Crateriforma conspicua: one gene and its partners. The protein of the gene in region 2 binds, or shares a complex with, the protein of the main gene of each other region. Links are inferred from orthologs where the notes say so. Each region holds a gene or a part of one and is shown on either strand. Other genes may lie near its edges.

What was found.
Region 1: the proteins of accD (region 2) and accC are in contact, whole or in part, in a solved structure (PDB 8UXZ), measured with the Escherichia coli proteins. The link is inferred for Crateriforma conspicua from one-to-one orthologs.
Region 3: the proteins of accD (region 2) and accB are in contact, whole or in part, in a solved structure (PDB 8UXZ), measured with the Escherichia coli proteins. The link is inferred for Crateriforma conspicua from one-to-one orthologs.

Annotation. Positions count from the first base shown.
Region 1 is NZ_CP036319.1:4,841,182-4,851,803, forward strand. What follows is about bases 7,761-10,622. They hold accC (acetyl-CoA carboxylase biotin carboxylase subunit), read right to left. Parts: upstream 9,934-10,622; coding sequence 8,587-9,933; downstream 7,761-8,586. Other genes in these bases: Mal65_RS17630 (HEAT repeat domain-containing protein), read left to right, coding at 7,912-8,562; accB (acetyl-CoA carboxylase biotin carboxyl carrier protein), read right to left, coding at 9,952-10,428; Mal65_RS17645 (M24 family metallopeptidase), read right to left, coding at 10,590-10,622. Outside these bases: hemC (hydroxymethylbilane synthase), read left to right, coding at 1-539; hemL (glutamate-1-semialdehyde 2,1-aminomutase), read left to right, coding at 608-1,924; Mal65_RS17615 (response regulator), read right to left, coding at 1,940-3,205; Mal65_RS17620 (PAS domain-containing sensor histidine kinase), read right to left, coding at 3,274-6,066; Mal65_RS17625 (ABC transporter substrate-binding protein), read right to left, coding at 6,066-7,406. UniProt on the Escherichia coli protein: This protein is a component of the acetyl coenzyme A carboxylase complex; first, biotin carboxylase catalyzes the carboxylation of the carrier protein and then the transcarboxylase transfers the carboxyl group to form malonyl-CoA.
Region 2 is NZ_CP036319.1:1,627,401-1,638,071, forward strand. Bases 4,358-7,268 are described here. They hold accD (acetyl-CoA carboxylase, carboxyltransferase subunit beta), read right to left. Parts: upstream 6,261-7,268; coding sequence 5,454-6,260; downstream 4,358-5,453. Other genes in these bases: Mal65_RS05975 (hypothetical protein), read right to left, coding at 4,358-4,359; Mal65_RS05980 (serine/threonine protein kinase), read right to left, coding at 4,521-5,402; Mal65_RS05990 (MBL fold metallo-hydrolase), read left to right, coding at 6,572-7,268. Also shown: Mal65_RS05960 (ABC transporter permease), read left to right, coding at 1-1,019; Mal65_RS26370 (hypothetical protein), read left to right, coding at 1,109-1,279; Mal65_RS05965 (hypothetical protein), read right to left, coding at 1,477-1,689; Mal65_RS05970 (hypothetical protein), read right to left, coding at 1,667-2,503; more of Mal65_RS05975, read right to left, coding at 3,283-4,357; more of Mal65_RS05990, read left to right, coding at 7,269-7,411; tuf (elongation factor Tu), read left to right, coding at 8,505-9,701; preprotein translocase subunit SecE, read left to right, coding at 10,406-10,671.
Region 3 is NZ_CP036319.1:4,849,872-4,860,514, forward strand. What follows is about bases 1-2,883. They hold accB (acetyl-CoA carboxylase biotin carboxyl carrier protein), read right to left. Parts: upstream 1,739-2,883; coding sequence 1,262-1,738; downstream 1-1,261. Other genes in these bases: accC (acetyl-CoA carboxylase biotin carboxylase subunit), read right to left, coding at 1-1,243; Mal65_RS17645 (M24 family metallopeptidase), read right to left, coding at 1,900-2,883. Outside these bases: more of Mal65_RS17645, read right to left, coding at 2,884-3,015; Mal65_RS17650 (leucine-rich repeat domain-containing protein), read right to left, coding at 3,092-4,057; leuS (leucine--tRNA ligase), read left to right, coding at 4,662-7,502; Mal65_RS17660 (hypothetical protein), read right to left, coding at 7,531-8,130; biotin synthase BioB, read left to right, coding at 8,444-9,445; transcription elongation factor GreA, read right to left, coding at 9,573-10,052; Mal65_RS17675 (glycoside hydrolase), read left to right, coding at 10,325-10,643. UniProt on the Escherichia coli protein: This protein is a component of the acetyl coenzyme A carboxylase complex; first, biotin carboxylase catalyzes the carboxylation of the carrier protein and then the transcarboxylase transfers the carboxyl group to form malonyl-CoA.

The DNA of each region.
Region 1 (10,622 bases), 3.2 Mb from region 2 along the record:
TGAAAGCACTGCGAAACGACTTGGACATTCGGCCGATCCGTGGCAACGTCCAAACCCGTCTTTCCAAACTGAACAGCGGCGAGTTCGATGCGATCCTGTTGGCCGAAGCCGGCATCCGTCGGCTGGAGATGGACGACCTGCCGCGTCGAACGATTGAGCTTTCACAGATGCTGCCGGCACCGGGGCAGGGTGCTCTGGGTATCGAAGTTCGCGCCGGTGACACGACGACATCGAATGCGGTTTCAAAACTGGACGATCCCAACAGTTGGCTGTGTGTGACAGCGGAACGAACCATCTTGTCGCAATTGCACGGCGGGTGTTTGGCGCCCATCGCCGTGTTGGCAACCATCGTTGACGATCGCATGAACGTCCACGCTCGTGTCTTGTCACATGACGGCCAACAGTGTCTGGACGAAACGGGTGAATTGGATTCGCCCGATGCGGAAGCGACGATCCAGTTGGCCACTAACATTGCGAACCGGTTGATCGAATCAGGCGCCAGAGAAATGATCGAACAAGAACGTTCGTCCAACCTGTGATTCGTCACCGCCACACCAAAAACTTCAACGCCTGACATTCACTGCAATCACTGCACGGTTCCCACGACATGACATCGATTTCATTGACAGCCGCCGCCGGCGAAAAAAGTCGCGCCGCCTTCGAATCCGCACGACAACTGATGCCCGGTGGGGTGAACAGTCCCGCACGAGCTTTCGGCGCCGTGGGCGGAACACCGCTGTTCATCGATCACGCCAAAGGCCCGCACCTATTTGACATCGATGGCAATCGGTACTTGGACTACATCGGTTCATGGGGACCGATGATTTTGGGTCACGCCCAAGACGAAGTGATCGATGCCATCACGGCAGCCGCATCGCGTGGGACCAGCTATGGCGCCCCCACGGAAGCCGAATCGGTGCTGGCGCAACAGATCATCGATGCGGTGGGTTCGATCGAAAAGGTGCGTCTGGTTAACAGCGGCACCGAAGCGACGATGAGCGCAATTCGCGTGGCACGTGGCGCCACCGGTCGAGAGAAAGTCATCAAGTTTGCCGGCAACTACCACGGCCACGTCGACAGTCTTTTGGTCGCCGCCGGCAGCAGCGCCGCAACCTTGGGCACGCCCGATTCCCCGGGTGTGACCGCTGGCGCCAGCCGCGACACCATCGTCCTGCGATACAACGACGTCGATGCGATCGGACAGTGCTTTGCCGATCATCCCGGCCAAATCGCAGCCGTGATCATGGAACCGGTGGTCGGAAACATGGGGTGCGTCCCGGCCAGCGAAGCCTTCATGAAAGAAGTCCGACGGCTAACCGCAGATGACGGATGCGTGCTGATCTTTGATGAAGTGATGACCGGATTCCGTTTGGCCTACGGCGGTGCACAAGAACGCTATGGGATCACCCCCGATATGACGACGCTTGGCAAAATCGTCGGCGGTGGCATGCCGCTGGGCGCCTACGGCGGCCGAAAGGACATCATGGATCAGGTGCTGCCCGCCGGAAAAGTCTTTCAAGCGGGAACCTTAAGCGGCAATCCGGTGGCAGTGGCCGCAGGCAGTAAGACCCTGGAAATTTTGAAACGCCAACCGCCCTACGAACAACTGGAACGCCTGGGCAAAAAGTTGGCCGATGGATTGGACGCGGCGGCAACGTCGGCCGAGATTCCCCACCAAGTCCAACAAGTCGGCAGCATGATGACGCTGTTCTTTCACGATCAACCGGTCAACAGCTGGGACGATGCCGACCAATGCGATCGCGATCGGTTCGCCAAGTACTTTTGGGGCATGATCGGCCAAGGCGTCTACATGCCATGCAGCCAATTCGAAGCGTTGTTCTTCAGCCGCACGCATACCGAAGCGATGATCGACCAGACGATCGAAGCGGCGCAACAGGTCTTGGCCGCGATCGCATCTGATTGACCCACCGTTACACGGCTAGATCGATGCAGCAACCGGTTCGTCGGCACCACTGAATGAATCGGCCGAAGCGTGATCCGCGTTCGTATCGCCGTCGCTTTGTCCCTGAGATTCATCCGCTGCGTTCGGTTTGGATTCCTCCGACGCCTCGGGGGTTTCCACAATGGCCTGGACAAACAGCGGCCGCAGATCGTCGCGAATCGCCATTTGTTGCAAACGTTCAATGAACGCTTGGCTCAACCGGGTCCCCTTGGACAACAGCAGGGAACCATCGCGGGTTTGGACGTTTTGCGCCAGGATCATGCCTTCCTTCAGTGCATAAGGTCGAATCTCAACATCCGGTCTTTCGTCGTCGGGTGCCGAGAACTCCGACACATCCAACCTTGCCGCAGCGTCCAACACGGACTTGGCAAGCCCCGGGATCGCATGCGTCAGTTGAGTCAAAGCTCGGTCAGGCTTCAGCCCACTTCGCAAATGAAACTCGTACACGATCGCGGTACGAAGCAACAAAGCCCCGGCTTCGATTCGCGTTTCGCGGGACTGTTCGGGATGATCGGGAATTCGGCTGGCATTGGGATGCCGGCGAACGATTTCCGCCACATCGTTTAAACGCGGAATGTTGGCGATCAAGCGACCAGCGATCTCGGCTTCCGAATCGATGCAAACACCATAGGTGTCGGTCCGGTCTTGGTCATGTTCGCCCACGACGACGCGGCCGATGTTGGCCAGCGATGCGGCGACGCGATAGTCCCAAGGTTTGCCCAGGCCCAACTGATCCGCCAATTCGTCGACGAACCGCATCACGGTGTGGGAACGCTGGAAAACAATGGGATGCGTCAATTCCAAGATTTCCGTCAATACGGTCAGTGCACCGCCGAAGGTCCGGCGCAGCAAATCTTCGCGACCATTGAGCAAATCGAATTGCATCAAACCATCTTCGATCGCGCGGTGCAGCACCGAACTGTGACACGGCTTGTGAAGCAACCGGAACACTTGGCCGACGTTGACCGCGTTGCATGCCGTCGTCAAATCTTGGTTTCCGGTCAGCATCATGTAGATGCTGTCGGGGAACTTCTTCCGTGCTTCCTTGATCAACTGCAAACCGTCCATCTGCGGCATTCGCATGTCACAGATCACAACACCGAACGGGTCTTGATGCTCCATCATCTGCAGCGCCATCGCCCCCGACGAAGCCGTATGAATTTCAAACGTCCCTTCGAAGCGACGCGCCACCGCGTCGAGCATTTTTTGTTCGTCGTCGACGAATAAGACTCGATCGTTCATCTTTCATTCACCCCATCTGTGGTTCGACAAAACAGCCGATTTTTTTTGTTTGTTTCCATTTGGATTGTTCAGGTGATGATCAGATCGTCGGCATCATCCAATGAATCCAACACGTTCGGATCTTCGTCCAGCCAAATGTCTGGATCACCAAGGTCCCGCGAGTAGGCTTCCGATTCACCATCGTTTTCACGTTCAATAGGCAAGGCAACCGTGAACGTCGTTCCCACACCCGGTTCGCTATCGACCAGCAATGTGCCTTGATGTTTTGCCACCACAATGTCATACGAGATCGTTAATCCCTGTCCCGTCCCCTTGCCGACGTCTTTGGTCGTAAAGAACGGATCGAAAATGCGTTCGATGGTGGCTTGGTCCATCCCTGAACCGTTGTCGCTGACACGCAAGATGACCTGATCATCTTGCCGGCGCGTTTCGACTCGAATCACACCGCTGTGGGAATCATCGGATTCCAGACGTTCGCTGATCGCATCGGAAGCGTTGACAACCAAGTTCAAAACGACTTGACTGATTTCGGCCGACCGGCATTGAATTTCTGGAAGATCGGCTTCCAGATCTTTCACCAACTCGGCGTGATACTTGTAGCGATTTTTTGACAGTGTGATGGCGCCGACGACTAGCCGATTCAGATCGGCCCACTGATAGGTTGCTTCACCCGGGTGCGACAACTCCTTCATCGCGCGAGTGATGCCGGTCACTTGATCAAATCCTTCGCGACAATCCTGCAACGCTTCGGCGACCATTTGTTGCAATCGTTGGATTCGCTGTGCCGGCAGATCCGTCGAATCACGTCGATCGACGTCATCATCATCGCCGCCATCGGTGGTTTGTTCCAAGAACCTACCGAACTCGTCCATCCATTCCGCCAACGAATCAATGTTGTCGCCGATGTACTGCATCGGTGTATTGATTTCGTGAGCGATTCCGGCCGCTAGCTGGCCAATGGCTTCCAGCTTTTGCGATTGCCGCTGGCCGTGTTCGGTTGCGACCTGTTCCGTTACGTCGTTGAAGATCACCACACCGCCGCTGACGTGTTCGCTATCAAACGCGACGGCGCCCAGCAACAGCCAACGGTCATCGCCGCCCACCTGCACACGGATTTGACGATTGGGTATGTCTTCGCCGTTGACCGCGCGACCCAGCGGGGATTGGAATTCCGATTCCACATTCCCATCGTCTTCTTGGAAATGCCAGATTGCGTCCACTTGGTCCACACGTTTCAAGTCATCACGACTTGCCCCCAGCAGTTTTTCTGCTTTCGCGTTGAAGCAAGTGACATTTCCGTCAGGTCCGGCCGCGATGACCCCCGCCGGAATGTGCTGGACGATGGTATCCAGCAACGTTTTCTGTTGCTTCAATTCCTGCTGAAGTTTGGCTTGTCGCTGTTCGGCTTCCACCTGAGAAGTGACGTTGGTTTGGATGCTGATGTATTTGGTGACTTCGCCGTTTTGATCCCGAATGGGTCTGACTTCCAAGTCGTTCCAGTAGGGTGTTCCATCCTTCTTGTAGTTCAAAACTCGCGTGCGAAACCCGAGATCTTTGCGGAGCGCCGCGCGCATCCTTCGGATGATCTTCGGATCGGTCAGCGGCCCTTGCAAAAACTTGCCGGGCGACGATCCCACGACTTCATCCAGGGTGTACCCGGTGTTTCGTGTGAACGCCTCGTTGACCCATTCGACGCGGATTTTTTCGTCGGTGATCGCAACGGAATTCACCGTGTACTTTGCCACCAGCGCCAGCTTTTCCGCCTCCAAACGTTTCTCTTCGATCGTTTCGAATGTCCGGATCAACAGACTTCGTACTGCGACCGCCAACCCTACAAAAGTCACACACAACATCACGCCCAAGACGACCATTGTCCAAATGGCGGATTGCAATGGGTTCCCCATCTTGCCGGCGCGTTGGGAATCGTCACCGGATAGAGTGACCAGCCGGTTTGCAACCTTCGTGCTGACTTGCGTCAACAAACCGCTCAGACGTTCCTGTGACGCAGCGATCTGTTTTTGATTTTCGATCACCTTGAAACGCAGACAGAAGATGCTGTCGCAATCTGAGTGAAAAAACAAATCAGGGGATTGGGAATGATCAAAAACAGCCTGTCGAAGTTTGGCAAAGTCATCGATCGTCGCGATCCCCTTGGCATCCTCTAACTCGGCCAGCCGTCGAAGCGAAAGCTCCAAACGCATTAGCAATGGTCGATAGGCGCCTTCACGCAATCGAAGCAGTTCACTGACGTGCGACGCAGCTTGCGTCCGTTCCATGTAGTGCAAGGCATCGCTGCATTCCACAACAATCGTTTGAATGTTGCGATGGTTTTCATCTCCTGGCGAAATGCTGCCATTCAAACGGTAGCGTCCTTCGACGGACTCAGCGGCGGTACGGATTCGCAGTAAAGCATCACGAGCGACACAAAACTGTTGCTTCAGCACTTGCAAATCGCCGCGCAGAACCTTGCTTGATCGCCCCAAGCCTTGGATTTCAAGAACGATTTCATCCAAGGATTCGTAAAGCTTCTGACACTGGCAGTCGTCGGGACGATGCTGCTGGCCGCAATCGACGAACTGTAAAGCTTCGCGCAGTTGATCACGTTCCCTTTCTGCTTGACCGCCGACCTGTTCCCAATCTTGCCGCTCGGGACGCAGGGCGATGCTTTCAATCGAACTGCGAAAACGCTGGGTCTGATCGACCAGCTCGCGTGCCCGAATCTCAGCTTCGGCCGCTTGCAAACGTTGGTCGTTCAGCCGCTGAAGCGTCACCACGCAGCTGACCAGCAGAATGATTCCCGAGACGACCCCGGCCAGTAGCATGGCCGTAATGAGTTTGTGGGGGGGAATGACTCGATGCATCACAACGCCTCCGATGCAAAGATCTGATCCCACGTTTCATATTGGACTCCCGATGACGTCAGTCGGGTGGCCCAAATCCGCTTGCCATCGGGGTTTTGCGGACTGCGGAATTCTTCCAACCAGGGAACCGGTGTGATCCCCGCGAAAATGTTTTCAACGGCCTGAACCACCGATTTCCGGTTGGGATGGACTTCCAATGATTCGACGGCATGCACCCATGCGGATCCAAGCAAATAGCCTTCGAATGATGCGGGATTCGGATGCGATTTTTGCGAGAAGTCTTTCAACGCGTCGCGATACCGGATCGCAATAGCGTGGTTTGAAAGCGGATCGGGGACCACCTGAGTCGCGATCACTCGACGGTCGTCGACGGCGATGACACGTGCCAGCGAATCCGTTTGGACGAAGCTGATACAGATGATCCAGCCGCGATAGCCATGGCGTCGCGCATGGGACACAAACTCTTTCGCCGCGTCGGTTGACGCGCCCACGATGATCGCTCTCGGCGGTCGCTGGTGATTCAGCAGGTCCGCCAAACCGTTTTGAATGGCCAATGAATCTCTGGCGTACAACCCGACCGGTATGTGGTGCGGGGGAATACCACCGTGTTGCTCCAATACTTGACAGGCGGCTTTGAATCCCGCCATCCCGAGTCCGTCCCGCAGACAGAAAAAGCCGATCTGGTCGGCGGAAACGTCGCTGTAGCGAAGGATCGCGTTGATCGACGCCAACACCTCGTCTTCATAGCTGCCGCGAAAATGCTGAAGCGTCTGCGTCCCTTCGGTTCGCAGAATCTGCGCGCCCGAGATCGGTGCGAAAAACAACGTGTCTGTCTGGCAACACATCGTCGCGGCAACCACGCCGGTCGGAGTTCCGACATTGCCGATCACCGCCAAGATTGTCGGATCGGCCAGCAACCGTTTCGTGTTCGACGCCGTTTTGGCAGGATCATAGGCATCATCCATCGCCGTGATTTGAAATCGATACCGCTTGCCTTCGGCGTTCGCCTGGTGGAACGAGGCCCGAATCCCGTCCAACACGGAATTACCCAAATCAGCGCATGGCCCGGTCATCGATGTGGACGTTCCCACATGAATCGTGATCCGATCGTGGGTATTCACGCTGTCGGATGTTGGAACGCGCTGGCCCGAATGCGTCTCGGTTGTGACCGACTCGGGAAAGTCCGCCCCAGCGGGATCGACACGGACGTTGGACGAACGTGAAGCGATGGAATCGTGGGCGGATTGCACCCTTGGCGCCTGGGCGATGAATGCAATCCAAGCCGACGCGATCAACAGCGCAAAGATCGTCCAACGGTTGGAGTGAATGGAAAGTGCCATGATGCCCCCATCAGTTTGCTCGTGCCGAAACACCACATCGCAACGGATTCACGTCGTCCCAAACCACAACTCTGCCAAGTCACATTGATTCGTCGACGCAATACCCAGATCGCGATTCGTCCGGCTCTATGGAAACTGTGCCGTTGACTGTTAGCACATGGCGCGTGCGTTCATTTAGAAACCATGGGAAGGCAATCCGATGGGGCCAACTGATCGGAATGGATCGATTGGGCGGGGGGATTGCGCCGGCCCGCATTCGGTGCCTATCCCAGCAGTTGCGGAAACTGGCAGTTTCACAGTTGCCGAGAAACTGCCCTTGGAGGCAGCCATCGTGGTTTGCTACATCGCAAAACGGTCGCGTTGCCTTGGCATCGGACCTTCCCTGACGCGTTCCTTCACGAGCCTTGATTCACGCATGATCCGCAGCCGAATCGAACCGAGTCGTCCTGCTAAGGCCATTCGCCTCGGTTTCGCGATACGATCCGCCGTTCTGCTTGGCACGATCATGACGATCGCGCCGGGTTGTCACGACGGACCGCTGTACGCGTTGAAAAAGGTCAATCCGTACTTTGTGATGAAAGAATGGCGTGACGACCGCCAGTTGGGCATCACCGATTTTGAAAGACACCAAGAACTGCAGGACGTCGCTGGTGGCATCGCCCGGATGACCGCCGATCGCCAACAGTATTGGCTAAGTGAACTGGACAAGATTTACGAACACGACCCCAGCGCGGAAATGCGGCGGTTGGCCGTCGTCGCCGCGGGCCGTGCCGACGAAGCCAACGGACTGGACCTGTTACGCAAGGGCCTGGATGACGACGACTTCAAAGTCCGAATGGAAGCTTGTCGTGGGCTGGGTAAACGGGGTGACGAGGAAGCGGCGCGGCTGTTGGCCACCACGGTCAACGCCGACCCCGATGATGATGTCCGCAATTCCGCGATCGCCGCACTCGGACGATTTCAATCTCCGGTCGCCGTGGACGCACTGCGCATCGCACTGAATGACAGCGACCCGTCGACCCAGCGTTTGGCGGTCAATTCGCTGCGTGACGCGACCGGCAAAGACTTCGGTGACCAGCCGCAAGAATGGATCGCCGCGTTGGACGCCGCTGGATCTGATTCGGCCGACACCGAAGCGTCGACCGAGCGATTTTAGATCGATCGCATCACGACCGATCAATCAGGGTTTTTGGAACTCGCGATCCACCCACTTGGTATCGATGGTCGCGGCCACAAACTCGGGGTGGCCCAGCACGACATCATGGAAGGAAGCCGTGGTGGAAATGCCCTTGATCTGCAGTTCTGCTAAAGCACGCCGCATCGTCGCGATCGCTTCTTCACGCGTCGGACGGTGCACGATCAGCTTGCCGATCATCGAATCGTAGTGTGGCGGAACGGTGTAGCCCGCATAGACGTGCGAATCGAAACGGACGCCCATCCCGCCGGGGGCAAACATCGATTCAATTCGACCGGGGGACGGCTGGAAACCGCGATCCGGATTCTCCGCATTGATGCGGCATTCGATCGCCGTCCCGGTGCAGACCAGATCCTCTTGCTTGAATGACAGCGGCTGGCCGGTGGCCACGCGGATCTGTTCTTTGATCAAGTCCACGCCGGCGACCAGTTCGCTGACCGGGTGTTCGACTTGGATCCGAGCATTGACTTCGATGAAATAGAAATCGTTGTTTTGGTCAACGATGAACTCGACGGTCCCCGCGTTGGCATAATCGGCCCCGCGAATCATGCGTACCGCCGCCTGGCAGATCGCGTCACGACGTTCGGGGGTCAGCGTGCTGCAGGGTGCTTCTTCGATCAGCTTTTGGTGCCGACGCTGGACGCTGCAATCACGTTCGAACAAGTGGCAAACGTTGCCGTGGGTGTCGGCGATGACTTGGACTTCGATGTGGCGTGGCCGATCGATGAACTTTTCCAGGTAGACACCACCGTTACCAAATGCGGCGGCGGCTTCGTTTCGGGCGGCTTTCAGTGCGCCGGCCAGAACGTCTTCGCTCTCGGCGATCCGCATGCCTTTGCCACCACCACCGGCGGTGGCTTTGATCAAAACGGGATAGCCGATTTCCGCCGCGGTCTGTCGTGCCACGTCGTCCGATTCGATCAACCCGTCACTGCCCGGAACGACGGGGACTTCATTGGCGATGGCGATCGACCGGGCGGTATTTTTGTCGCCCAGTTTGCGCATCGCATCGGCACTGGGGCCGATGAACTCGAATCCGCTTTCCCGACAGACTTCGTTGAAGTGGGCGTTTTCCGACAGAAAGCCGTAGCCCGGGTGGACCGCGTCGGCATCGGAAACTTCTGCGGCCGCGATGATTTGATCGATCCGCAGATAGCTGTCGGCACTGCGGGCGGTACCGACACAGTACGCTTCGTCGGCCAATTGGACGTGCATCGAATCACGGTCGGCGTCACTGAAGACGGCGACGCTGGTGATGCCCATTTCACGACAAGCGCGGATGACGCGCAGCGCGATTTCGCCGCGGTTGGCGACCAGAATTTTCTTAAACATAGAACGTCAGGTTTTGCTTCAACCGTCCAGCGGTTGGACACGGAACAACGGTTTGCCAAAGTCGACGGCTTGTTGGTCTTGGGCCAACACTTCAACGATCTTGCCGCTGCATTCGGCGGGGATTTCGTTGAAGACCTTCATCGCTTCGACGATGCAGCACACCGTATCGGGGCTGACCACCGTGCCGACCTTGACGAACGTTTCCGATTCGGGATTGGGGCGTGAATAAAACGTGCCCACCATCGGCGCGTTGATCGTGATGGTGCCCGACGTGTCGGCCGATGCATCGGCAGGCGCCGCGGCCGGTGCAGCCGCCACCGGTGCCGGTGCGGCGACGGGCACGGCAGCCTGGGCAACCCCACGGCACAGTTTGATTTTTTCGTCGCCTTGCTGAAGATCGACTTCGCCAAGCTCGTGCTGTTCCATCAACTGGACGATTTGACGGATGCGATCGATGTCAAACACGCCGGTGTTTGACTTTTCTCCCTTGCTCATTCTTTATCGTTCTATCGCGGAGGTGACGGGAAAAGCCACGGATGATTTTCAGCAGCGCGAGGCTTCGTGGTGGGTGCCCCGACCGGGCCGCCCCAGCCCCGTTGGGCCCGGGTGGCGAATCAGTATCGGCGCTGTGGCCCCAAAAGATCAGATCGCAGACTTTACAGAATCAGCCGACAATCATCGAGGCCCTT
Region 2 (10,671 bases):
ACCGGACCAGTGTGGTCGTCACGCACGATTATCAAACGCTGATACCGATTGCGGACGAAGTCGTCTTCTTGGACAGTCGGCAAAAGCAACTGGTTTCCGTCCCACGCGATCAGTGGTCGCAGATTCATCAGTGGATGCATCCTGTCGCAGCAGACCCGGCAAACGCAAAAACGCCGGAACATCTGTCGGGCACACGTGGGTGGTCGATGGGGCGCCGTTTGATCGAACAGCTGGACACGTTCCTGTTGGCCAGCTCCGATGCATTGATCAGTGCGCTGCGATTGCCCGTCGATGTGTTGCCAGTTTTCCCGCGATGGAAATGGGCGGGGCGATTCTTTGTGCACTATTTGCGATTGGTGGGCGGCCCATCGGCATGCGTGTATTTGGCCATCGCGGGTTTGATCGCCGGGTTCACGACGACCTATTTCACGTTTCGCTTTCTGCCGTTTCGACTGTACACGCAACCGTTGTTGATCGACGAATTGTTGGCGTCGATCGGGTTCGCGTTGTATCGAATTTTGGTTCCCGTATTGGCAACGATCTTGGTGGCGGCTCGCTGTGGTGCCGCGGTGGCCGCCGACGTGGGCGTCAAGCGATACGGCGGCCAGGTCGATGCGATGCGGACGCTGGGTGTTCGGCCGCAAGCTTATTTGTTGGTTCCAATTTTGGCGGCCTTTCTGGTAGCCACCCCTGTGTTGGAATGGATCGCTTTTTTTGCCGCGCGGTTGATCAGCATGGTGACGTTCTCCGCCACACATGCCGACATCCCGTCCTATTTTTGGGACCAGCACTTCTTCCGCAATCTTCGCGGGCAAGATGGCCTTTGGCCGAAGGGGGCGGGCTGGGTTTTCGGAAAGAACGCCGCGTGCGGTGTGGGCACCGCGGTGATCAGCTACTATCAAGGTCTGCGATCCAAACAGTCCGCCGCTGACGTCAGCCAGGCGATCACGGCGACCGTGCTTTGGACGACCTTGTGGGTTTTGGGCGTCCACTTTGCCGTTGCGTTGATGGAATTTTAATCGTCGACGCATCGCCACCGTGTTGTCGCACGCGATCCCCACGTTTTGAATTCGGATTCCCAACCGGCTCAACCACGAAACGAATCGAGATGGATAAGAAAGCCAAAAAACGACTGGAAGTCATTAAGAAGAAGCTAAGCACACTGCGCCCAAGATTGGCCGGTTCGAAGCAGCAGGCCGATGATCCAGAAGAAACCAAAGCGTTGGAAGAAGAGATCGCCGCGCTGGAGGCCGAAGCGGAAAAGTTGCGGGCGTCTTGAGGTACGACCAAGCAAGCCCGCATCTGTGCGTGCCTGTAAAACGAAAACAGGCAACCTTGGGGCAAGGTCGCCTGTTTGGAATTTTGTGTTTCGCTGATTCGGGGATCGGCTCACCGTCATGGCTTTCGCCGATGGCTGAATCACCTGTGCGTTTGCTAACTCGCGCGTTTGCCGGCTAGCTGCGGAAATTTTGCCGTCTAGCTGCGGAAATGTGCTCCCGCGTCGGCGTCGATATGCATCACGCTGGGTTGTGCCGTCCGCGTGTTCCAGTAATCGGGAGCCCAGCGGCCGGCTTCGATCAGCATCGCGACGACGGCTATCAGCATGAAGACGGTGCTTAGGATCAGCATCACCGTGTAGACGTTCGGCGGCTGTTTCCGTGGGGGCTCATTCGTAGGTAGTGTCGACACGGTCGCCCTCCTGGATGGTTCGGTTGCTGTAGTCAGACAAGATTTCGGCGACGGCACGATCCGGTTCGGTGTAACCGACACGCAGGCGGGTGACGAACGAACCGTTTCGTGTCACGTCAAGCAGGTGTCCCTGACGCAGGCCATCGTCGCTGCCGATGCTGACTTCGACTTGTTTGCGAGGCCGGTTGACGACCAAGACGACACCGTTTCGTTCCGGCGGTGCGCCGTCCAGCGGTGCGTTGACGTCAATGCCCTTGGCTTCGACCACTTCCTGCAGACGGGTGACTTGGGTGCGAAGCTGATCGTTGCGTTGCTTTTGGTTTTGAACGGTGCCGCGGGCGCGGTTCAGCAAGTCGGTCAGCTCGAGCGATTTGGCAAACAGGGTGTCGCGGTCCTCGCGTTCCTTGACCAGAGCGGCCCGCAGTCGAGTGATTTCTTCGGTCTTGGCTTCCAAGTCGGCCGCACGAGAACGGTCCAACTGGGTCAGCTCCGTATTGGCCGCACGTAGGGCTTCCACGTCGGCCGCACTTTGGACCAATTCCTGTTGCAGTTGGTTCAGCTGAGTCTGCAAGGCAGCCAGAGCGGTGCGGCGGGCGGCGCGTTCGCGGTCTAGAGCCGCTTGGGTTCGCTGAGCCGAATCGCGAAGTTGATCGTTGGTGGTTTCAACGGTTTCGATTTGCTGTTTCAAGCCGCCAGGGCCCAGCACGACGTCGCGCCAGTTGCGGTGTGATGCGTTGACGGCAAGCCCGACGACCATGAACACAATGCTCAAGGCAAACACGGCGAACGTCAGCGCCTTCCCGAGAAGATTCATGAGGAATGGGTTCCGAGCAAAGAATTGGCGGTGGGGGCAGAAAAGACTGATCGGCGGCCCGCCACGCAATTGCTGCGGGGGCCGTGCATCCACAGGGAGTATAATTACGGCGAAATTTTCGTGTCAACGAATTCAACCCGAAAAGCCAAGCTTGCCTAGCTTGAAACGGCCGCGGGCCGTTTTTGCCGAACAGACCAGTTGTCGCGGCATGTATCCCCCAGCCGACGGTCCGGCTCCCTACGCCGCTTCTCAAATAGGACCACCCATAAATATTGTCGATCACGTTTGTCGCTTTGCCACCAGTTTGCAGCGGTTTTTCGTTCGAAGGCTTGGAAGGGGGGGGCCGGAGGTGTCGTAGAAGCCGTTGACTGGAAGGGCTGGTCCACCGGGATGCCGGATTTTCTCCCTTGGAAGCAATGAAACAGCCTAGGCGAAGCTCTGGAAGCGGACCCGGAGCGCAGTGTTACCGATCGCTCTCAACATCGAGGGAGCTTAATAAGGGCCACCCATTAATTACACGAAGCACAGTCATGCTGCGGCTGCCATTGCGTGGCGTTTTCCGGTAGGGGGGCCTGAAAGGGGCTGCGGTCGGCGTGGGGGGGCGGTTGGCTGGAGGGGCTGGTCCACCGGGATGCCGGATTTTCTCCCTTGGAAGCAATGAAACAGCCTAGGCGAAGCTCTGGAAGCGGACCGGGAGCGCAGTGTTACCGCTCGCTCTCAACATCGAGCGGATTCAGATTTCGCTTGCTGCTCGGCAGCGGCCGGTCGGCGCCGTGCCGCTAGTCGGAACAGAGTCCCAGTGGGTTGTCCGGTGCACACATCCAGTGTTGGCCGCACCGCACGGCTTCACGTGCGAGGCTTTCTGGCGTTCCCGCCGCACGCTTGAAGACGCGGCCGAAGCGGCGAACCACATCGCACCACCCCCGAGTGTCGACGCCGATGCGGGATAGAATCGGAGCCAAGTGTTTCGGTATTGACCCCAGTTTGTCCGACCGAAGTTGCCGACCGGTCCAGTCGAGCAATTCCAGGTATCGAACCAGCGATATCCCCAAGAAGCCTTTGGAACTCGCCCGCCGCCCCGATTTCTCGACACAGGGACCAACCGGGTCCTTCGCCTCATTGATCTCTACCGGGCTCATCCATCCACTGTGGCGACGCCGGCGACTTCGTTCCCACTCATGCATGCTTGGCCGCAGTCGACTCGGTTGCTGCGGCAGGTCATCGATGCGATCTTTCGCTCCGGTGTAAGGACTTGATTCTGGTGTTTCGGCAATCGCTGCACGCACCGGATTTAAATCCACATAGGCCGCACAGGCTAGCAAACTGGCTTCGTCAAGCAGGTTTTGCAACCGGTATCGCCCCTCCCAAAACCTGCCCGTGCATTCGTCTTCGCGGTTGGCACGTCTGGCGATGAACTCGGCAACACACCGCATCCACCAGCTGACATCCGACAGTCGTCGTCGACGTTCGGCCAGAACTTCCGGATGATTCACCAGCGCCGCGATGTCTGCCTCGGTCGGCGGTTCGGCTGAACCATCCGGACGCCGGCGAGCCGGAAACAACCGCAACCACCGACCGGCCACTTCCTGGTCGCTCCATGCAGCGACAACGTCCGGACGACTTCGAAGCACCAAGTGCAAGTGGTTGCTCATGACCGAATAGGTCAAGCAGTCGATGCCGAAGACGCTTGCCATGAACTCCAGGCGGTCCCGGATCCACTGTCGCCGGTGTTCAAAGGATCGGCCAGTCAGCGGGTCTTCACCGCACAAAAACGCCCGGCGGACGCAGCGTTGTACCGCGTGAAAGACCTGCACCTGAGCAGGGTCCGCGACTTCATAGCGTGGTTTTCGTGGCATCAATCCATCCCCAATTCTGGCTGTCGAACCGACTGATCGTACCCGTCATCGGCGGAAAAGACAAATAAATCTGGGTGGCCCCTTTTGAGACTCTGAAAAGACAAACAAATATGGGTGGCCCCTATTGAGGAGTTGGGGGGCGCGTATTGTTCGTGGGAGTTTCAGGCCGCGATGGTGCGGAGGGTGGCCAAGAATTGGTCGATCGATTGGACCCGCTTTTCGACGCTGGGCTGCAAGGCGTGCATGATCAGACGTGCCAGCTTGGGGTCCAGGTCGGGGGCCCGTTCCAGGATCGGTGTGGGTTCGGTCGTGTCGTGCTGCAGTGCCGCTTTGCCTGTGACGACTTCGCCCTGCCAGGGATGCTGCATTGTGCACAGACAGTAACACGTCACGCCCAGCGAAAAGATGTCGACCCGCTTATCCGTCGGCCGACGCCGCACGATTTCTGGCGACATGTACAACGGCGTCCCCGTCCGGTTTCCCGGTGCCATGAAGGGCGGCGTTGCGGGGACCGTCAAGCCAAAATCGATCAGCTTCAGCCCGCTCATGTCGGGCAAGCAGATGTAATTCCGCGGACAGATGTCTCGGTGAATATATCCCTGGTCGTGGACGTATTTCAGCGATTCGGCCATGTCACGAATTAACGTCGTTTCGATGCCGGCGATCAGATGTCGCTGCTTTTTGACAATGATCTGTTGCAGGCTCGGCCCCTCGATGTACTCCATGATGATCACCGGTTGCCCCTTGGGCGTGACGCCGGCTTCATACGTTTCGACGATCTTGGGATGGTGCATCGAAAGAGCGATTTCGGCTTCGCCGGGCTTCTTCAGGCCCTTGAACCGAGCCTCGAATTGCTCGTGCTTTTCGATGTCCAGCAATTTGACGCCGACCAAGCGATCGGTTTTATGGTCTTTGGCGACGTAGAAGGAACTCATCGTGCCCACGGCACTGGTCCGCATCCGTTCGTAACGGGTGTCGACGTCGATGACCTGGTGCTTTTGAGAGGAACCGAAAGCGTTCCGGATGGAATCAAACAGACCCATAGCGTTGATTCTGGTGCCAAGAATGGATTCGGATCATCAGTCGCGGCCAGCCTACTTGCCGCAGTAGTCGATCGCCCGCGCGATTTCCGTTTTCAGGTTCTTTCGTTCGACGATACGGTCGACGTAGCCGTGTTCCAGCAAGAATTCGCTGGTCTGAAATCCCGCAGGAAGTTCGATCCCGATCGTCGCCTTGATCGTTCGCGGCCCGGCGAATCCGATCAACGCTTTGGGTTCGGCGAACACCAAATCGCCCAGCGACGCAAAGCTGGCCGCCACGCCGCCCATCGTTGGGTTTGTCAGGACGCTGATAAACAGCCCGCCGGCTTCGTCGTACTTGGCCAGGGCCGCGGTGACCTTGGCCATCTGCATCAAAGACAGGATGCCTTCGTGCATTCGAGCACCACCACCGGAACCGCTGACGATGATCAGGGGCAGGTTGTGGGCAGTGGCGTGTTCGACCAGGCGGGCCAGTCGCTCGCCGACCGCACTGCCCATGCTGCCCATGATGAATGCGCTGTCGGTCACGGCAAACGCGACGCGTCGTGCCCGGACCATGCCCGTGCCTGTGACCACCGCATCGGACAGCCCGGTTCGTTTCTGTTCGCTGACCAGCCGGTCGGCATAGGGACGGCGATCGGCGAATTGCAGCGGGTCGACCGATCGAACTTGGTCGTTCATCGGCTCGAACGTGCCTTCGTCCAGCACTTGTTCGATTCGTTCGCTGGCGGACACATAGAAGTGGTGTTCGCATTTCGGGCAGACGTTCTGCCGTTGTTGGATTTCCTTTTTATAGATCGATCCTCCGCACCCCGGGCACTTCAGCCAAAGGCCTTCCGGGACGCCTCGTTTTCGCGGCATGCTGGGCGGATCGACGGACGCGTCAGGCGTTCGGGGCGTCGAAGACAAATTCGGACTCGCTGTGGCCATGGACACTCGGACGGATCGTTGGGAATCGACAAGTCAGCCACTTTAGCAAAGCATTTTCAAAAATGCTGCTGCAAATCGGGCTTCGCCCCGGCATCGGCCAGCGACTACCGTGGACCAGGCCTCGTCGGGCCGGCGTCAGGTCGAACCGGCTCCGGGGCATGCTAGACTGGTCGGTCGCGTTCGGCCGGGCCGTCGTGGCGGTGTTGCAAATTAGGTATTTCGCTGGGGCGACTGATAAGCCGATGGATTTTCACTGTCTGGGGACCGCCGGGTATCACCCCAACCGGTCCCGGCATACGTCTTGTTACTGCGTGCCCCAGTGTGGATTGGTGTTGGATGCCGGCACGGGGCTGTTTCGGCTGACTGAATTGATCGAGACGGATCACCTGGACATCTTGATCAGCCACGCCCATTTGGACCACATCGCCGGTCTGACTTTCTTGCTGGATGTTTTGCATTGTCGTTCCGTCGCCGGACGGCCGGTGGATCAGGTGCGTGTTTTCGGTGAAGCGGCCAAGCTGGACGCCATCCAGACGCATCTGTTCGCGGATTTGATTTTTCCCGCTCCCTTGGATGTTCAGTGGGTGACGATCGACGACACCCCCGAATTTTCTGCCGCCGGTGCGACGGTGTCTTGGCGTCGCCAGCCACATCCCGGCGGTTCGGTCGCCTATCGGCTGGACTGGCCGGCCGTCGCATCTTGCCAGGCCAAGCGTTTGGTCTATGCCACCGACACGTCGGGGCTGACCGACCCACAGGACATCACCTGGTTCGGTGGGGACGCCGATACAGCGGGTGGTATTGCGGCCAATGCGGGTTCCGGGGCAGCCGCATCGGTGCCGGATCTGATGGTTCACGAATGCTATTTTCGCGACACGCATCGCCAGTGGGCCGAGAAAACCGGACACAGTTGGACCAGCCGGATTGCCGAACTGGCCGCATTGATTCGTCCGCAACGGTTGCTGCTGACCCACATCAACCCGCTGGACGAAAGTGTCGATCCGGTGGACTCGGAGAAAATCCGGAAAACGTTTTATGGCGAACTGATGATCGCCCAAGACGGTCTGAAAGTGTCGTTCTAGAACCGGGGGCGAAATATTCGCCCAAAAAACCAACCGGAATTGAAGTCACAGGGGCCAATTCCGTCTTGTCGCCTCGGGCCGGATCGCTACACTCTGCCCTTTCTACAAGGCCAGCGTAGCTCAGTTGGCAGAGCAGCTGATTTGTAATCAGCCGGTCGTGGGTTCGAATCCCTCCGCTGGCTCTACAACAACGACAGACGCTGGTGGCCGCTGGCCCGGCCTTTGCGCCACGGCAACGTGCGTGCAATTCGGCTCTGGCTGGTTGTAGGCCAAAGAAAAGACGTTGGAAACAAGAACAGAAAAGATACGGATTAAGACGGGTAGCAACCGAGAAGAAACAATCAATTCGATTTGAACAATTCGGGGGTTTGTCCGAGTGGTTAAAGGAGACGGACTGTAAATCCGTTGGCTATGCCTACGCAGGTTCGAATCCTGCAGCCCCCACTGAATGAGCCCGTCGGTGATTGCGTCGTCTGTCGTGTCGATTTCTTCGATGCCGGTTGATGCCCAGCGACGGGGGCAAGTGGCCCAGGCCGGTTGTCCGGCTTGTGGTTGCAAATCGCGGGTGTAGCACAATGGTAGTGCAGCAGCCTTCCAAGCTGAATACGAGGGTTCGATTCCCTTCACCCGCTTTGGCCCAGGTGTATTTCGATCGATCGGTTCCGCCGATTCGCCCACCGGACGTCCGAGGTTATTTGCTTTGGCGGTTCGGTTTGCAGGGCGGGGGTTGGCGGAGTCGCGCGAGCGGCGGTGCATCGAACGCCGAAACATGCTGCTGTAGCTCAGGGGTAGAGCGCCTCCTTGGTAAGGATGAGGTCATGGGTTCAAATCCCATCAGCAGCTCTTGATGGTGACCGACCGGGTCACGGCGGAACTGGCTTTGATAGGCCGGTGCCGCTGTCGACGCGCCGTCGCCGGATGTACGTTTTGTTTCGTTTCGACAGAGATAGACAGAATTAAAGCGGTCTCGCACGGCCGAACGTTTGCTGACGACCCCGTGGGTGTGAACACGGACAGCATTCGGGAGGATTACCACTGAGCGTATCTCGGCGGTGATAGTGGTGTGAACGATCGTGATCGCAGGTGAACCAGAATGGCTAAGGACAAATTCGAAAGGACCAAACCCCACGTTAACGTTGGGACGATTGGCCACATTGACCACGGTAAAACGACGACGACTGGCGCCATTCTCGCCGTCCAAGCCGCCAAGGGCTTGGCCGAAGCGAAAGGCTATTCGGATATCGCCAAGGGCGGTACCGTTCGTGACGCGACCAAGACGGTGACCATCGCGGTTGCTCACGTCGAATACGAGACCGACAAGCGTCACTACGCTCACATTGACTGCCCCGGCCACGCCGACTTCGTCAAGAACATGATCACCGGTGCCGCCCAAATGGACGGTGCCATCCTGGTCGTGTCGGCCGCCGACGGCCCGATGCCGCAAACCAAGGAACACGTGCTGTTGGCCCGTCAGGTCGACGTGCCCTACATCGTGGTGTTCTTGAACAAGTGCGACTTGGTCGACGACGAAGAGTTGTTGGAACTGGTCGAACTGGAAGTCCGCGAACTGCTGACCAAGTACAAGTTCCCCGGCGACGATGTCCCGGTCGTGCGTGGTTCGGCTCTGCCGGCTTACAACAAGCCCGACGATCCGGAAGCCAGCAAGTGCATCAGCGAACTGATGGACGCCCTGGATGAATTCATCCCGGAACCGGCTCGCGAAGAAGACAAGCCGTTCCTGATGGCCATCGAAGACGTCTTCTCGATCGAAGGTCGTGGTACGGTTGCTACCGGCCGGATCGAACGCGGCGTAATTAAGGTCGGCGAGGAAGTCAGCATCATCGGTCTGACCGAAGAGCCCACCAAGACGACCTGCACCGGCGTCGAAATGTTCCGCAAGGAAATGGAAGAAGGCCGCGCCGGCGACAACGTCGGGTGCCTGCTGCGTGGTGTGAAGCGTGAAGAAATCCAGCGTGGTCAGGTCTTGGCCAAGCCGGGCAGCATCACCCCGCACACCAAGTTCGAAGCCGAAGTTTATTGCTTGAGCAAGGACGAAGGTGGACGTCACACCCCGTTCTTCAGCGGTTACCGCCCGCAGTTCTACTTCCGTACGACCGATGTCACCGGAACGGCCAACTTGGTCGACGCCGAAATGTGCATGCCCGGTGACAACGTCAAGGTCACCGTCGAATTGCACAAGCCGATCGCCATGGACGACGGTGTACGCTTCGCGATTCGCGAAGGCGGCCGTACCGTCGGTAGTGGTGTCGTGACCAAGATCGTCGAGTAGATCGGGGCGTCGGAAGACAAGGCCGATCCCGGTAGCGCTTCCGAAATCTTGATCCAACGGTTAACCTTGGACGCCCGACATCCGATGGGCGTTCAAGGTTTTTGCGATCCGCAATCCTGGCATTGCACGCGGGCGTTGGTCCAGTAATGGACGCACCGTCGCCAACAAACGGCCCACCGGCCGATCGAATCTGCTGCGGAATGCTGGCATTCCATCGGATTCACCCAGGGGTGTAGCTCAATTGGTTAGAGCACTGGTTTCCAAAACCAGCGGTTGAGAGTTCGAGTCCCTCCGCCCCTGCTAATACGTGCCGGCGTCTGTTCCCTCGGTTCCAGACGTTCGGTGCCCACCCGTCGCCCGACTTGGCGGTCTGCGTTTTTTGCAGCCCGTCGATGCGAAGGTCGGTCCGGTTATGGTTCCGGTCCGGTTTTCGTCCGTGCGGTATGCGGGACCAGGGTTCGTGCGGTGCACCCCGCATGCGAGCCCACCACTAGCATCAATCACATTTACGAAGATGGACGACGCGATCGGTTCGTGTCATCCAGTGCCGAAACCCTGACCGTTCGTCGCCACACAAGAATCGTCGCCAAGTCGAAACATTTTCGTCGTCAGCAAGGATTTTGGTCGTCAGCAAGGACGCGTCCGGCGATTCGGACCCACCATCGCCACATCACTACGCAACGGCTTTCCCAGGGAGCGGATGCATGTCCCGCGATATCGCCCAAGCCAATAACAGTCCTCTGATCAGCGAACTGTTCCAGGCGTCGGTTTACAAGCCCACGCAAGGACGGATCGTCCGCCAAGCGACCGCGCTGGCGATCTGGGTGATCGTCGGGCTGGGAGCCTGGCAATTGAATTCGACGATGAAGTCGATGATGACGGCCGGGTCTTACTGGCCCACCGTTGTCCCGGGGGTGGTTTTGGTTGCCGGCCTGTGGTTCGGTTTTCGCCTGGTGAACTGGCCCCGTTT
Region 3 (10,643 bases), 3.2 Mb from region 2 along the record:
TGCCCTTGATCTGCAGTTCTGCTAAAGCACGCCGCATCGTCGCGATCGCTTCTTCACGCGTCGGACGGTGCACGATCAGCTTGCCGATCATCGAATCGTAGTGTGGCGGAACGGTGTAGCCCGCATAGACGTGCGAATCGAAACGGACGCCCATCCCGCCGGGGGCAAACATCGATTCAATTCGACCGGGGGACGGCTGGAAACCGCGATCCGGATTCTCCGCATTGATGCGGCATTCGATCGCCGTCCCGGTGCAGACCAGATCCTCTTGCTTGAATGACAGCGGCTGGCCGGTGGCCACGCGGATCTGTTCTTTGATCAAGTCCACGCCGGCGACCAGTTCGCTGACCGGGTGTTCGACTTGGATCCGAGCATTGACTTCGATGAAATAGAAATCGTTGTTTTGGTCAACGATGAACTCGACGGTCCCCGCGTTGGCATAATCGGCCCCGCGAATCATGCGTACCGCCGCCTGGCAGATCGCGTCACGACGTTCGGGGGTCAGCGTGCTGCAGGGTGCTTCTTCGATCAGCTTTTGGTGCCGACGCTGGACGCTGCAATCACGTTCGAACAAGTGGCAAACGTTGCCGTGGGTGTCGGCGATGACTTGGACTTCGATGTGGCGTGGCCGATCGATGAACTTTTCCAGGTAGACACCACCGTTACCAAATGCGGCGGCGGCTTCGTTTCGGGCGGCTTTCAGTGCGCCGGCCAGAACGTCTTCGCTCTCGGCGATCCGCATGCCTTTGCCACCACCACCGGCGGTGGCTTTGATCAAAACGGGATAGCCGATTTCCGCCGCGGTCTGTCGTGCCACGTCGTCCGATTCGATCAACCCGTCACTGCCCGGAACGACGGGGACTTCATTGGCGATGGCGATCGACCGGGCGGTATTTTTGTCGCCCAGTTTGCGCATCGCATCGGCACTGGGGCCGATGAACTCGAATCCGCTTTCCCGACAGACTTCGTTGAAGTGGGCGTTTTCCGACAGAAAGCCGTAGCCCGGGTGGACCGCGTCGGCATCGGAAACTTCTGCGGCCGCGATGATTTGATCGATCCGCAGATAGCTGTCGGCACTGCGGGCGGTACCGACACAGTACGCTTCGTCGGCCAATTGGACGTGCATCGAATCACGGTCGGCGTCACTGAAGACGGCGACGCTGGTGATGCCCATTTCACGACAAGCGCGGATGACGCGCAGCGCGATTTCGCCGCGGTTGGCGACCAGAATTTTCTTAAACATAGAACGTCAGGTTTTGCTTCAACCGTCCAGCGGTTGGACACGGAACAACGGTTTGCCAAAGTCGACGGCTTGTTGGTCTTGGGCCAACACTTCAACGATCTTGCCGCTGCATTCGGCGGGGATTTCGTTGAAGACCTTCATCGCTTCGACGATGCAGCACACCGTATCGGGGCTGACCACCGTGCCGACCTTGACGAACGTTTCCGATTCGGGATTGGGGCGTGAATAAAACGTGCCCACCATCGGCGCGTTGATCGTGATGGTGCCCGACGTGTCGGCCGATGCATCGGCAGGCGCCGCGGCCGGTGCAGCCGCCACCGGTGCCGGTGCGGCGACGGGCACGGCAGCCTGGGCAACCCCACGGCACAGTTTGATTTTTTCGTCGCCTTGCTGAAGATCGACTTCGCCAAGCTCGTGCTGTTCCATCAACTGGACGATTTGACGGATGCGATCGATGTCAAACACGCCGGTGTTTGACTTTTCTCCCTTGCTCATTCTTTATCGTTCTATCGCGGAGGTGACGGGAAAAGCCACGGATGATTTTCAGCAGCGCGAGGCTTCGTGGTGGGTGCCCCGACCGGGCCGCCCCAGCCCCGTTGGGCCCGGGTGGCGAATCAGTATCGGCGCTGTGGCCCCAAAAGATCAGATCGCAGACTTTACAGAATCAGCCGACAATCATCGAGGCCCTTGGGCAATCGCGTCAGCACTTCGCACCCGGAATCGGTCACCAAGACGTCATCTTCGATTCGGATGCCGAATTCACCCTCGAAATAGACGCCGGGTTCAACCGTGACGACCATCCCGCTGGACAACACCTGCGGGCTGACCGACGCCATCCGGGGGGATTCATGGATCTGCAGCCCGATGCCGTGTCCCAAGCCGTGTTTGAAAGCGTCGCCCATTCCCGCCGCTTCGATCACATTGCGGGCAGCCGCATCGACATCGCTGGCAGCGACGCCATCGCTGATGCGTTCGATCGCCGCCAATTGAGCTGCCAAAACCACGTCGTAGGCGCGACGAAACGCATCGCTAGCGGCGTCACGATGCAGCGTCCGCGTCAGGTCGCTGGCATAGCCTTGATAAAAAGCCCCCCAGTCGATCAACAGCGTCGGGGCATCGCCCAGCGGAACCGCATCGGGCCGATAATGGGGCAGGGCACCACTGGGCTGGGCACCAACGATGGGTTCAAAACTGACCCCCGATGCCCCCAGGGTCCGCATCACGGATTCCAAGTCATGGGCGACTTCGCGTTCGGTCATCCGAGGCGTCAAACGGCTGGTCACCGAAACATACGCTCGTTCGGCGATGTCGATGGATTGGCGGATCCGACCAATTTCAAATTCGTCTTTGATTTGCCGCAACGCTTCGACGACGCCCGCGGTCGGCACCCACTGGATCGACGGCTCGGCATCGGCCAAACGGTCTTGCCAAGCGTCCCACTGGGCCAACGTGACGCTGGATGATTCGACGCCGACGCGACGGTAACAGGATCCGGCGAAGACCTCCGCCAGCAAGTCCGGCATTGATTGAGAGGGCGGCCGAACCGCGGCGGCCAAGTGAGGACACTCCTGGGCGATTTGTGTTTCGTATCGTCGGTCACTCAACAGCGTCGCTTCGCCGGTTCCGACCAACAGGTACGAACTGTCGCCGGTAAACCCGGACAAGTATCCGACATTGATTTCGTCGGTCACCAACAACGCATCGATTTGGTGCGTTTCGAAGGACTGACGCAAAGAGCGCAAACGATCGGCGTGGGGGGCTTTCGCATTCATGCCGCCAATCATGACGGTTCGGGCGCGTCGATCCAAGTCTGTGCGAATGGGATTCGACGCGATGGCCGGCCGCCGATCAGTCGTGGCGATGGGCGTGGGGGTCGCGATCGTGGTGCTGCTGATCGACGTGCACGTGCAACTGTGGCTTGGTGTCGAACAGCCATTGCCATCCGACATCGGTCACCGCGGAATCGTCCAAATACAGCGATTCCAGGTAGGGCATTTCCGCCATCAACTTCATCCCTTCGTCGGTCACCCCGATGCCGATCAGGTGAATGCCACGCAGCGACGTCAAACCGGCGATCGCGCGGCAAATGTCATTGCCCGCTCGATCGGTTCCCAAACGCAGCTGTCTTAACCGCGGAAGTTTGCCCAGCTGGGCGACACCATCGGCCGTCACCCGGCTGTGCGGCAGATTGATCAGCCACAGATCGGAACACTCGGTCAGCGACGCCAAGCCTTGGTCGGTGATCGGCGACAATCGCAAGCGGACGTGCTGCAACTTGGGCAACGACGCGATCGCCGCCAAGCCTTCGTCACCGATGCTGCCTTGGTCAAAGATCACGTGTTGCAAACTGTCCAAGCCCCGCAATTGTTGACACATCGCGTCGGTGACCTCGAATTCGGTCACGTGGATGGATTGCAGATCTTCGGCACGAATCTGTTCGACCAGAGCGTGAAAGCGCTGGGCCGCGGGAACTTCCTCCGTCGTTTCCGGCATCACATCCAGCGATTCGCCGCCCCAGAACACAACCACCGCGATCACCGCCGCGATCACCGCGACGGCCACGGCCAACTGTTTCTTTCGGCGCCGCCGTCGTCGTTCATCCTGGACGGTCACCGGCGGAGCGTCGTCCAACCCCGTGTCATCGCCCGGCAGGACTTCATCGGCGGGATCGCCCGCAAGATCGCCTTGGGCACCCTGCGACGCGGATTCGGGGTCGGTTCCGGCTTGGACGTCGGTGGCTGCGTCGGCGTTGACTTGTTCGTCAGACGCTGCGTCGTCAGTCGCGGCTTCGCGCTGGGGATCGTTGGTCGGCATGCTGGCGATTGTATCCCCGCACCGGGGCACGTCGTAGCGCACCCCGGTGCGTCGTGACTTCATCGCCGCAGGTCATTGTCGAGACGATTGACCCAGTAATCGTCGCGCGGTGATCCTGGCACGTCCGTACACCAAAGGTCACGCGGCTGCGAAACCTTTGGCAGGCACGGATGGCGTTCTTTTCCCGCAAAAAGAACGCTGGCGATGAAGCCTGGTTGGTCGGTGGGGGGATCCGTCGCTGCCGAACGTTCACATCCGGCGGGCGGTCACAAACGTCGGTCAACGGCACGACCGCCTGTGCGGACATGTCTCCGGCGGGTTCGCCGATTTGGCCACAAAGGGATCGCTGAAAGAGGGACGGATCCGGTCGTCAATCGCGGGATAACAGCCGCCGTGGACCGCTGTCAACGTCGATTGCGGTGAAACGTAGGTCCCCCGGCGGCGATTGCCCGGTCATGGAAGCTTCCACGACGTTGACCTAGAATCCCGCCTCGCGATGCCCTGGCGTTGCCGAGCCCGCCGAATCCATCGCCCCCGGGCGATGGCGGCAATGCCGACGCTCCGCCGTGATCCCCTGTTTCCCGACGACTCGACTGCGATACCGATGCCGCGTTACAACCCCGCCGAAATCGAACCCCGCTGGCAAGAATACTGGCTGACCCATCGCACGTTCGCCACGCCACGTTTGCCCGGCGGGACCAAACGCTACGTGCTGGACATGTTCCCCTATCCCAGCGGCGACGGTCTGCATGTCGGTCACCCCGAAGGCTACACGGCGACGGACATTGTTTCACGGTTCGCACGGCTGCGCGGCGAAAGCGTGCTGCACCCGATCGGTTTCGATTCGTTCGGATTGCCCGCCGAGGAACACGCGATCAGCACCGGCGAACACCCGCGGATCCAGACGCAACGGAACATCGACAACTTCACACGCCAATTGAAGATGCTGGGGTTCAGCTACGACTGGGATCGGGTCGTCGCGACGACGGACGAAGACTATTTCCGCTGGACCCAGTGGATTTTTCTGGTCCTGTACGACACCTGGTTCGACGACGAACAACAAAAGGGTCGCCCGATTTCCGAGTTGCCGATCCCGGCGGAAATCGCCGCCCAAGGTGATGCGGTGATCGAATCGTACCAGGACGATCATCGTCTGGCCTATCAAGACGACGCGTTAGTGAATTGGTGTCCCGATTTGGGGACGGTATTGGCCAACGAAGAAGTGATCGATGGCAAAAGCGAACGTGGCGGCTATCCGGTCAAACGTATCCCGCTGCGTCAGTGGATGTTGCGGATCACTGCGTATTCCGAACGCTTGTTGTCCGGCCTGGACGATTTGGACTGGCCCGTCGGCATCAAGAAACTGCAACAGGATTGGATCGGACGCAGCACCGGCGCGGAAGTCGATTTCTTCATCGGCCCGGCCGACCAGTTTGACGCTTGGAAAACCGAACGTGCCAAGTCAGGCTTTCCGACAGATCCCACCGATGCCCTGCGTGTCTACACGACTCGGCCCGACACCCTGTTCGGCGCGACGTACATGGTCGTTGCACCGGAGCATCCGATGCGGGATCGATTGACCACCGAAGATCAATCGCCGCAAGTCAAAAAGTATTGCGAACAAGCATCCTTCAAAAGTGATCGGGAACGCACCGAAGGCGACAAGAACAAAACCGGCGTCTTCACCGGATCGCACGCGATCAACCCGGTCAACGGAAAACCGATTCCGATCTGGGTCGCCGACTATGTGTTAGCTGGTTATGGGACGGGCGCGATCATGGCGGTTCCGGCGCACGATGAACGCGACTTTGATTTCGCCCAAGCATTCGACTTGCCAGTGATTCCCGTCGTACGGCCTGATGACGATGATCCCCGGCGCGAAGTCATCTTGGCGGGCAAGGCTTGTTTTTCGGCCACCGGCGTGGCGATCAACAGCGGCCCGTTTGATGGCCAGACGACAGACCAAGTCAAAAAAGCCGTGACCGAATCGCTGGACGGCGATCACCTGGGCCGTGCCGCGGTCAATTACAAGCTTCGCGATTGGTTGTTCAGCCGCCAGCGTTTCTGGGGCGAACCGTTCCCCGTGCTTCATGAAATCGATGAAGCCGGCGAATTGACCGGCCGCAAACGCACCGTGCCGGCCGAAGACTTGCCGGTGACGCTGCCGGAACTGGAAGACTTCAAACCCCACGGCCGCCCCGAGCCGCCGCTGGCCAAGGCCGACGACGACTGGTTGATCGTCGAATTGGACGGACGACGTTTCCGACGCGAAACCAACACCATGCCCCAGTGGGCGGGATCTTGCTGGTATTACCTGCGGTATATCGATCCGAAAAATAACCAATGCATGATCGACCCCGAGCTGGAAAAGGCTTGGATGCCCGTCGACCTGTACGTGGGCGGTGCCGAACATGCCGTGCTGCACCTGTTGTACGCCCGGTTCTGGCACAAGGTCCTGTACGATCGCGGACACGTGACCTGCGCCGAACCATTCGGACGGCTGGTCAACCAAGGCATGATCTTGGGCCAAGCACAATTTCACTTGAGCGAAGATCAGGCCCAACAGCACCAGAAACCCCTGGCCGACGTTGGCATCGAAGCGGTGCGAGGCAAAGAAGACGACAAGACGTTGGTGTTGCGAAGCACCGACGGCCACGACCTTGACGATGATGCGACGGAAAAACGCAAAGGCAAGTTGTTCGTCAAAGGCACCGACATCGAAGTCATCGCCAAAGCCGACAAGATGTCCAAGAGTCGTGGCAATGTCGTCAACCCTGACGCGGTGGTGCGTGAATACGGTGCCGACTCGCTGCGCCTGTATGAAATGTTCATGGGACCACTCGAAGCCACCAAGCCCTGGAACATGTCCGGCGTCGGCGGCGTGCGAAACTTCTTGGATCGCGTTTGGCGAATGATCGTGGATGCGAAATCCGATGACGATCAACTGTGTGCCGAATTAGTCGACCAGCCCTGCAACGAAGAACAGAACCGTGTCCTTCACCAAACGATCAAAAAAGTAACCGAAGACACCGAAGGGCTCAGCTTCAACACGGCGATCGCACGGATGATGGAGTTCACCAACTTCTTCACCCGCCAAGACGAACGACCGATCGAAGCGATGAATTCGTTCCTCGTTCTGTTGTCGCCCTATGCCCCACACTTGGCCGAGGAACTTTGGAACCGCCTGGGGCACGATGATTCGATCGCCCATGCCACCTGGCCGACCTGGGACGAAGATGCGATCCGCGAATCAACCATCGAGATCCCGGTCCAGCTGAACGGCAAGGTGAAGACCAAGATCAACGTCCCCGCCGATGCCAAACCGGACGACATGATCCAAGCCGCGTTGAATGACGACAAAGTCCAATCGCTGGTGGACGGGAAAACGGTCGTCAAGAAAATCGCCGTGCCCGGACGTCTGGTGAACTTCGTCGTCAAACCCTGACGAATCGGCGTCATGCACCAACGCCGATTCAGCGGGCCGTGCGACAGGCCGCGTGGGCGGCACAGGACACGCAACCGACGCAACCTTTGGCGGCGTCGGTGCCGCACCCTGGACCGCATCCGGTTTCCAGCAATTCGGCAAATTCACCCGTGCGAACCACTGCTTCATATTGTCGCACGATGTCGCCGGTGATCGCGTCGATCTGCTCGGGAACGTCGCCCAAAAAATGCAGCAACAGCGTCCCGCCGTCGAACAAGTGATCGACGTCCAACAGCGTCGCGACGATCCCCGCCGATCGGATCGCGTCGCGACAGGCCTCCACCGCTTCGCATCGATGCCGATCCAAGCGTCGAATCAGCAATTCGTCCTGGGGTGTGGTGCGGCGCAGTATTCGGGGCGAGGGACCGGCTTGACGCCCTTGTAGGAAATTCCACCTCACCGGCGACACCAGTTCCCCCAGCTCCACGCCCCGCGATGTCCGCACCAAAACTCGGTCGCGGCGGCCCAGTGGACGATCCGACGCGGACGCCGGGGCGGATGCCGATGCCAGTTCGGCCAGACACCCCAGACGCAACGTCCACGCTTGGGGCCCCGCTTGGGGACTTCGATCAGGTTCGGTGGGATCCAACGTAGACGGTTCACAAATGGGTTCGCGACGGTCGGCCGCTCTTGCTGAATTGTCGGCCAAGGGCCACCATGTTGAACGATCTGCACCGCAGATGCAAAAGCCCGCCCGATGCGATGGGCCGACCGATACGAATCCGCTTTTTGCGGAACCAAACGTCCGGTCGCGCCCCAGAAATCGTGTCATGGACGGCGTCCCCGATCCTGTTCATCGAATTCAGCGAGCCCGATAGATCATGTCGACCACCGACGCGGCCACCCCGGAGACCCTGCCTCCCGTTTCCACCGATTCCGACGTGGCGATCAACGCCAAGCCGATGGCGGAACCCGGTTTCTATGACTCACTGGCCTCCTCGGTGCTGGCCGGCGAAACAATCAGCCGTGAAGACGCGTTGGCGATCATCAACGCTTCGGACTTGGACGTCCCGGCGATCATGGCCGCCGGTTTCCGGATCCGCCAAAAGCATTTCGGCCGTACCGTTCAGCTGTACTTTCTGATGAACGCGAAAAGCGGACTCTGCCCGGAAGACTGCAGCTACTGCAGCCAGTCCAAGGTCAGCAACGCGCCGGTTCCCAAGTACAACATTCTGCAGCGCGATCGCTTGATGGAAGCGGCCAAGCTGGCGCATGAACGGGGCGCGAAAACCTATTGCCTGGTTATCTCCGCTCGCGGCCCGAACGAACGCGAAATGAACGCGGTCGAATCCATCGTGCCGGAAATCAAAGCCAAGTATGACTTGGACATTTGCGCCAGCCTCGGGCTGCTGGACCGCGAACAAGCCGATCGTTTGTTTGCCGCCGGTGTTGATCGCATCAACCACAATCTGAACACCAGCGAAAACTATTACGGTCACATCTGTTCGACGCACACCTACGAAGACCGCAAGCAAACGCTGGAAAACGTTCGCGACGCGGGAATGGAAATGTGCAGCGGTGGGATCATCGGGATGGGCGAATCCCACGACGACATCGTGCAGATGGCGTTCGACTTGAAAGAGCTGGGCGTGCATTCCATTCCGCTGAACATTCTGAACGCCATCGACGGCACGCCATTGGAAGGCACCCAAGCGATGTCGCCCAACGATTGCTTGAAAGCGTTGGCGATGTTCCGGTTCGTCAACCCGGATCGCGAAATCCGCATCGCCGGTGGCCGCGAAATTCACCTGCGTCACATGCAGCCGATGGGCCTGTACGTGGCCAACAGCCTGTTTGTCGGCGATTACCTGACGACCAAGGGGCAACCGCCGCAAGCCGATTACGACATGATCCGCGACATGGGCTTTGACATCACCACCAACATCGAACCTGTCGCCCGCTAGTACCGGATCGGTCAGCGGATCGAAACGCCTGCCCCCAGTCCAATGCAAAAGGGCTCCGCGGTCATGACGACCTCGGAGCCCTTTTTGATGGGACGGCAAAAACGCCCGTGAAAGAATATCCAGCCGTTTAGGATTCGTACTTGATCTTCAGAATCTTGAACTTCAGCATGCCGGCCGGCGCTTCGACTTCCGCGGTGTCACCGACCTTTTTGCCGATCAGTCCTTGGCCCAGCGGGCTGGTCACCAGGATCTTGTTCGTGTCGTAATCTTCGTCGCCGGTGCCGACCAGAGTGAACTCTTCTTCGTCACCGTAGGCCAAGTCTTCGACGGTGACGGTGCAGCCGAAAGCGACCTCGTCCTTGGGCATTTGCGACGTATCAACGATCGAAGCCCGAGCGACCTTGTCTTTCAGCTCGCTGATCTTCGCCATCAGCATGCCCTGGTTTTCACGCTGGGCATGGTATTCGGCGTTTTCCTTCAGGTCGCCTTCCTCGCGGGCGGCAGCCAGCTTTTCGGTAATGACGGGCAGCTCATCGTTTTCCAGGCGAGAGATTTCGGCTTTCAAACGGTTGTAACCCTCCCGCGTCATGGGAACGGTCTCGTGCATCCATCTTTCCTTTCGGACAAAAAAGAAACCTTTTCCGCCGCGGACAGCGGAAAAGGCCTTCGGTTTCAAAGCCCCGTATTATCCCGATCCCCACCCCCTGTGTAAAGCCAGTTTCCCATTGCCGTGGCGTCTTGCCCGTGCTTGACCGACGTATTCGCCGACGCGACGACCCGCTGTCGCAGCGGAGCATCGACCGGCGACCGGCTCGAAATCAACCCGGCCGACTGATCTACACTGGGAGGCAAAAGCACGATCACGCCTTGGGGACCCCCATGAATATCACGACGGCCCGCGTCGTTTTTCTGTCAGTCGTCGCCGCCTTGTCATCGTCGCGGTTGGCCTCCGCCGCATCACCCGACGAGCCGCCGAAAAAGGTCGTCGCGTTTCGAGTGGCCGAACCTGATGACGGGCTGTTCGCCGGTGGCCCGGATTTGATCCACATCCAAGCCCGGTACGAAGGCAGCGACCGCTGGTCCAGTGCCGACCCGGAAACCTATCAGGTCAAAATCAAGGGGTCTGCATCCCTGGTCCAAGACCCCACGGGCGAACCACGCAATCCGTTCGTGATCATTCCGGAATCCGCTGGTGATG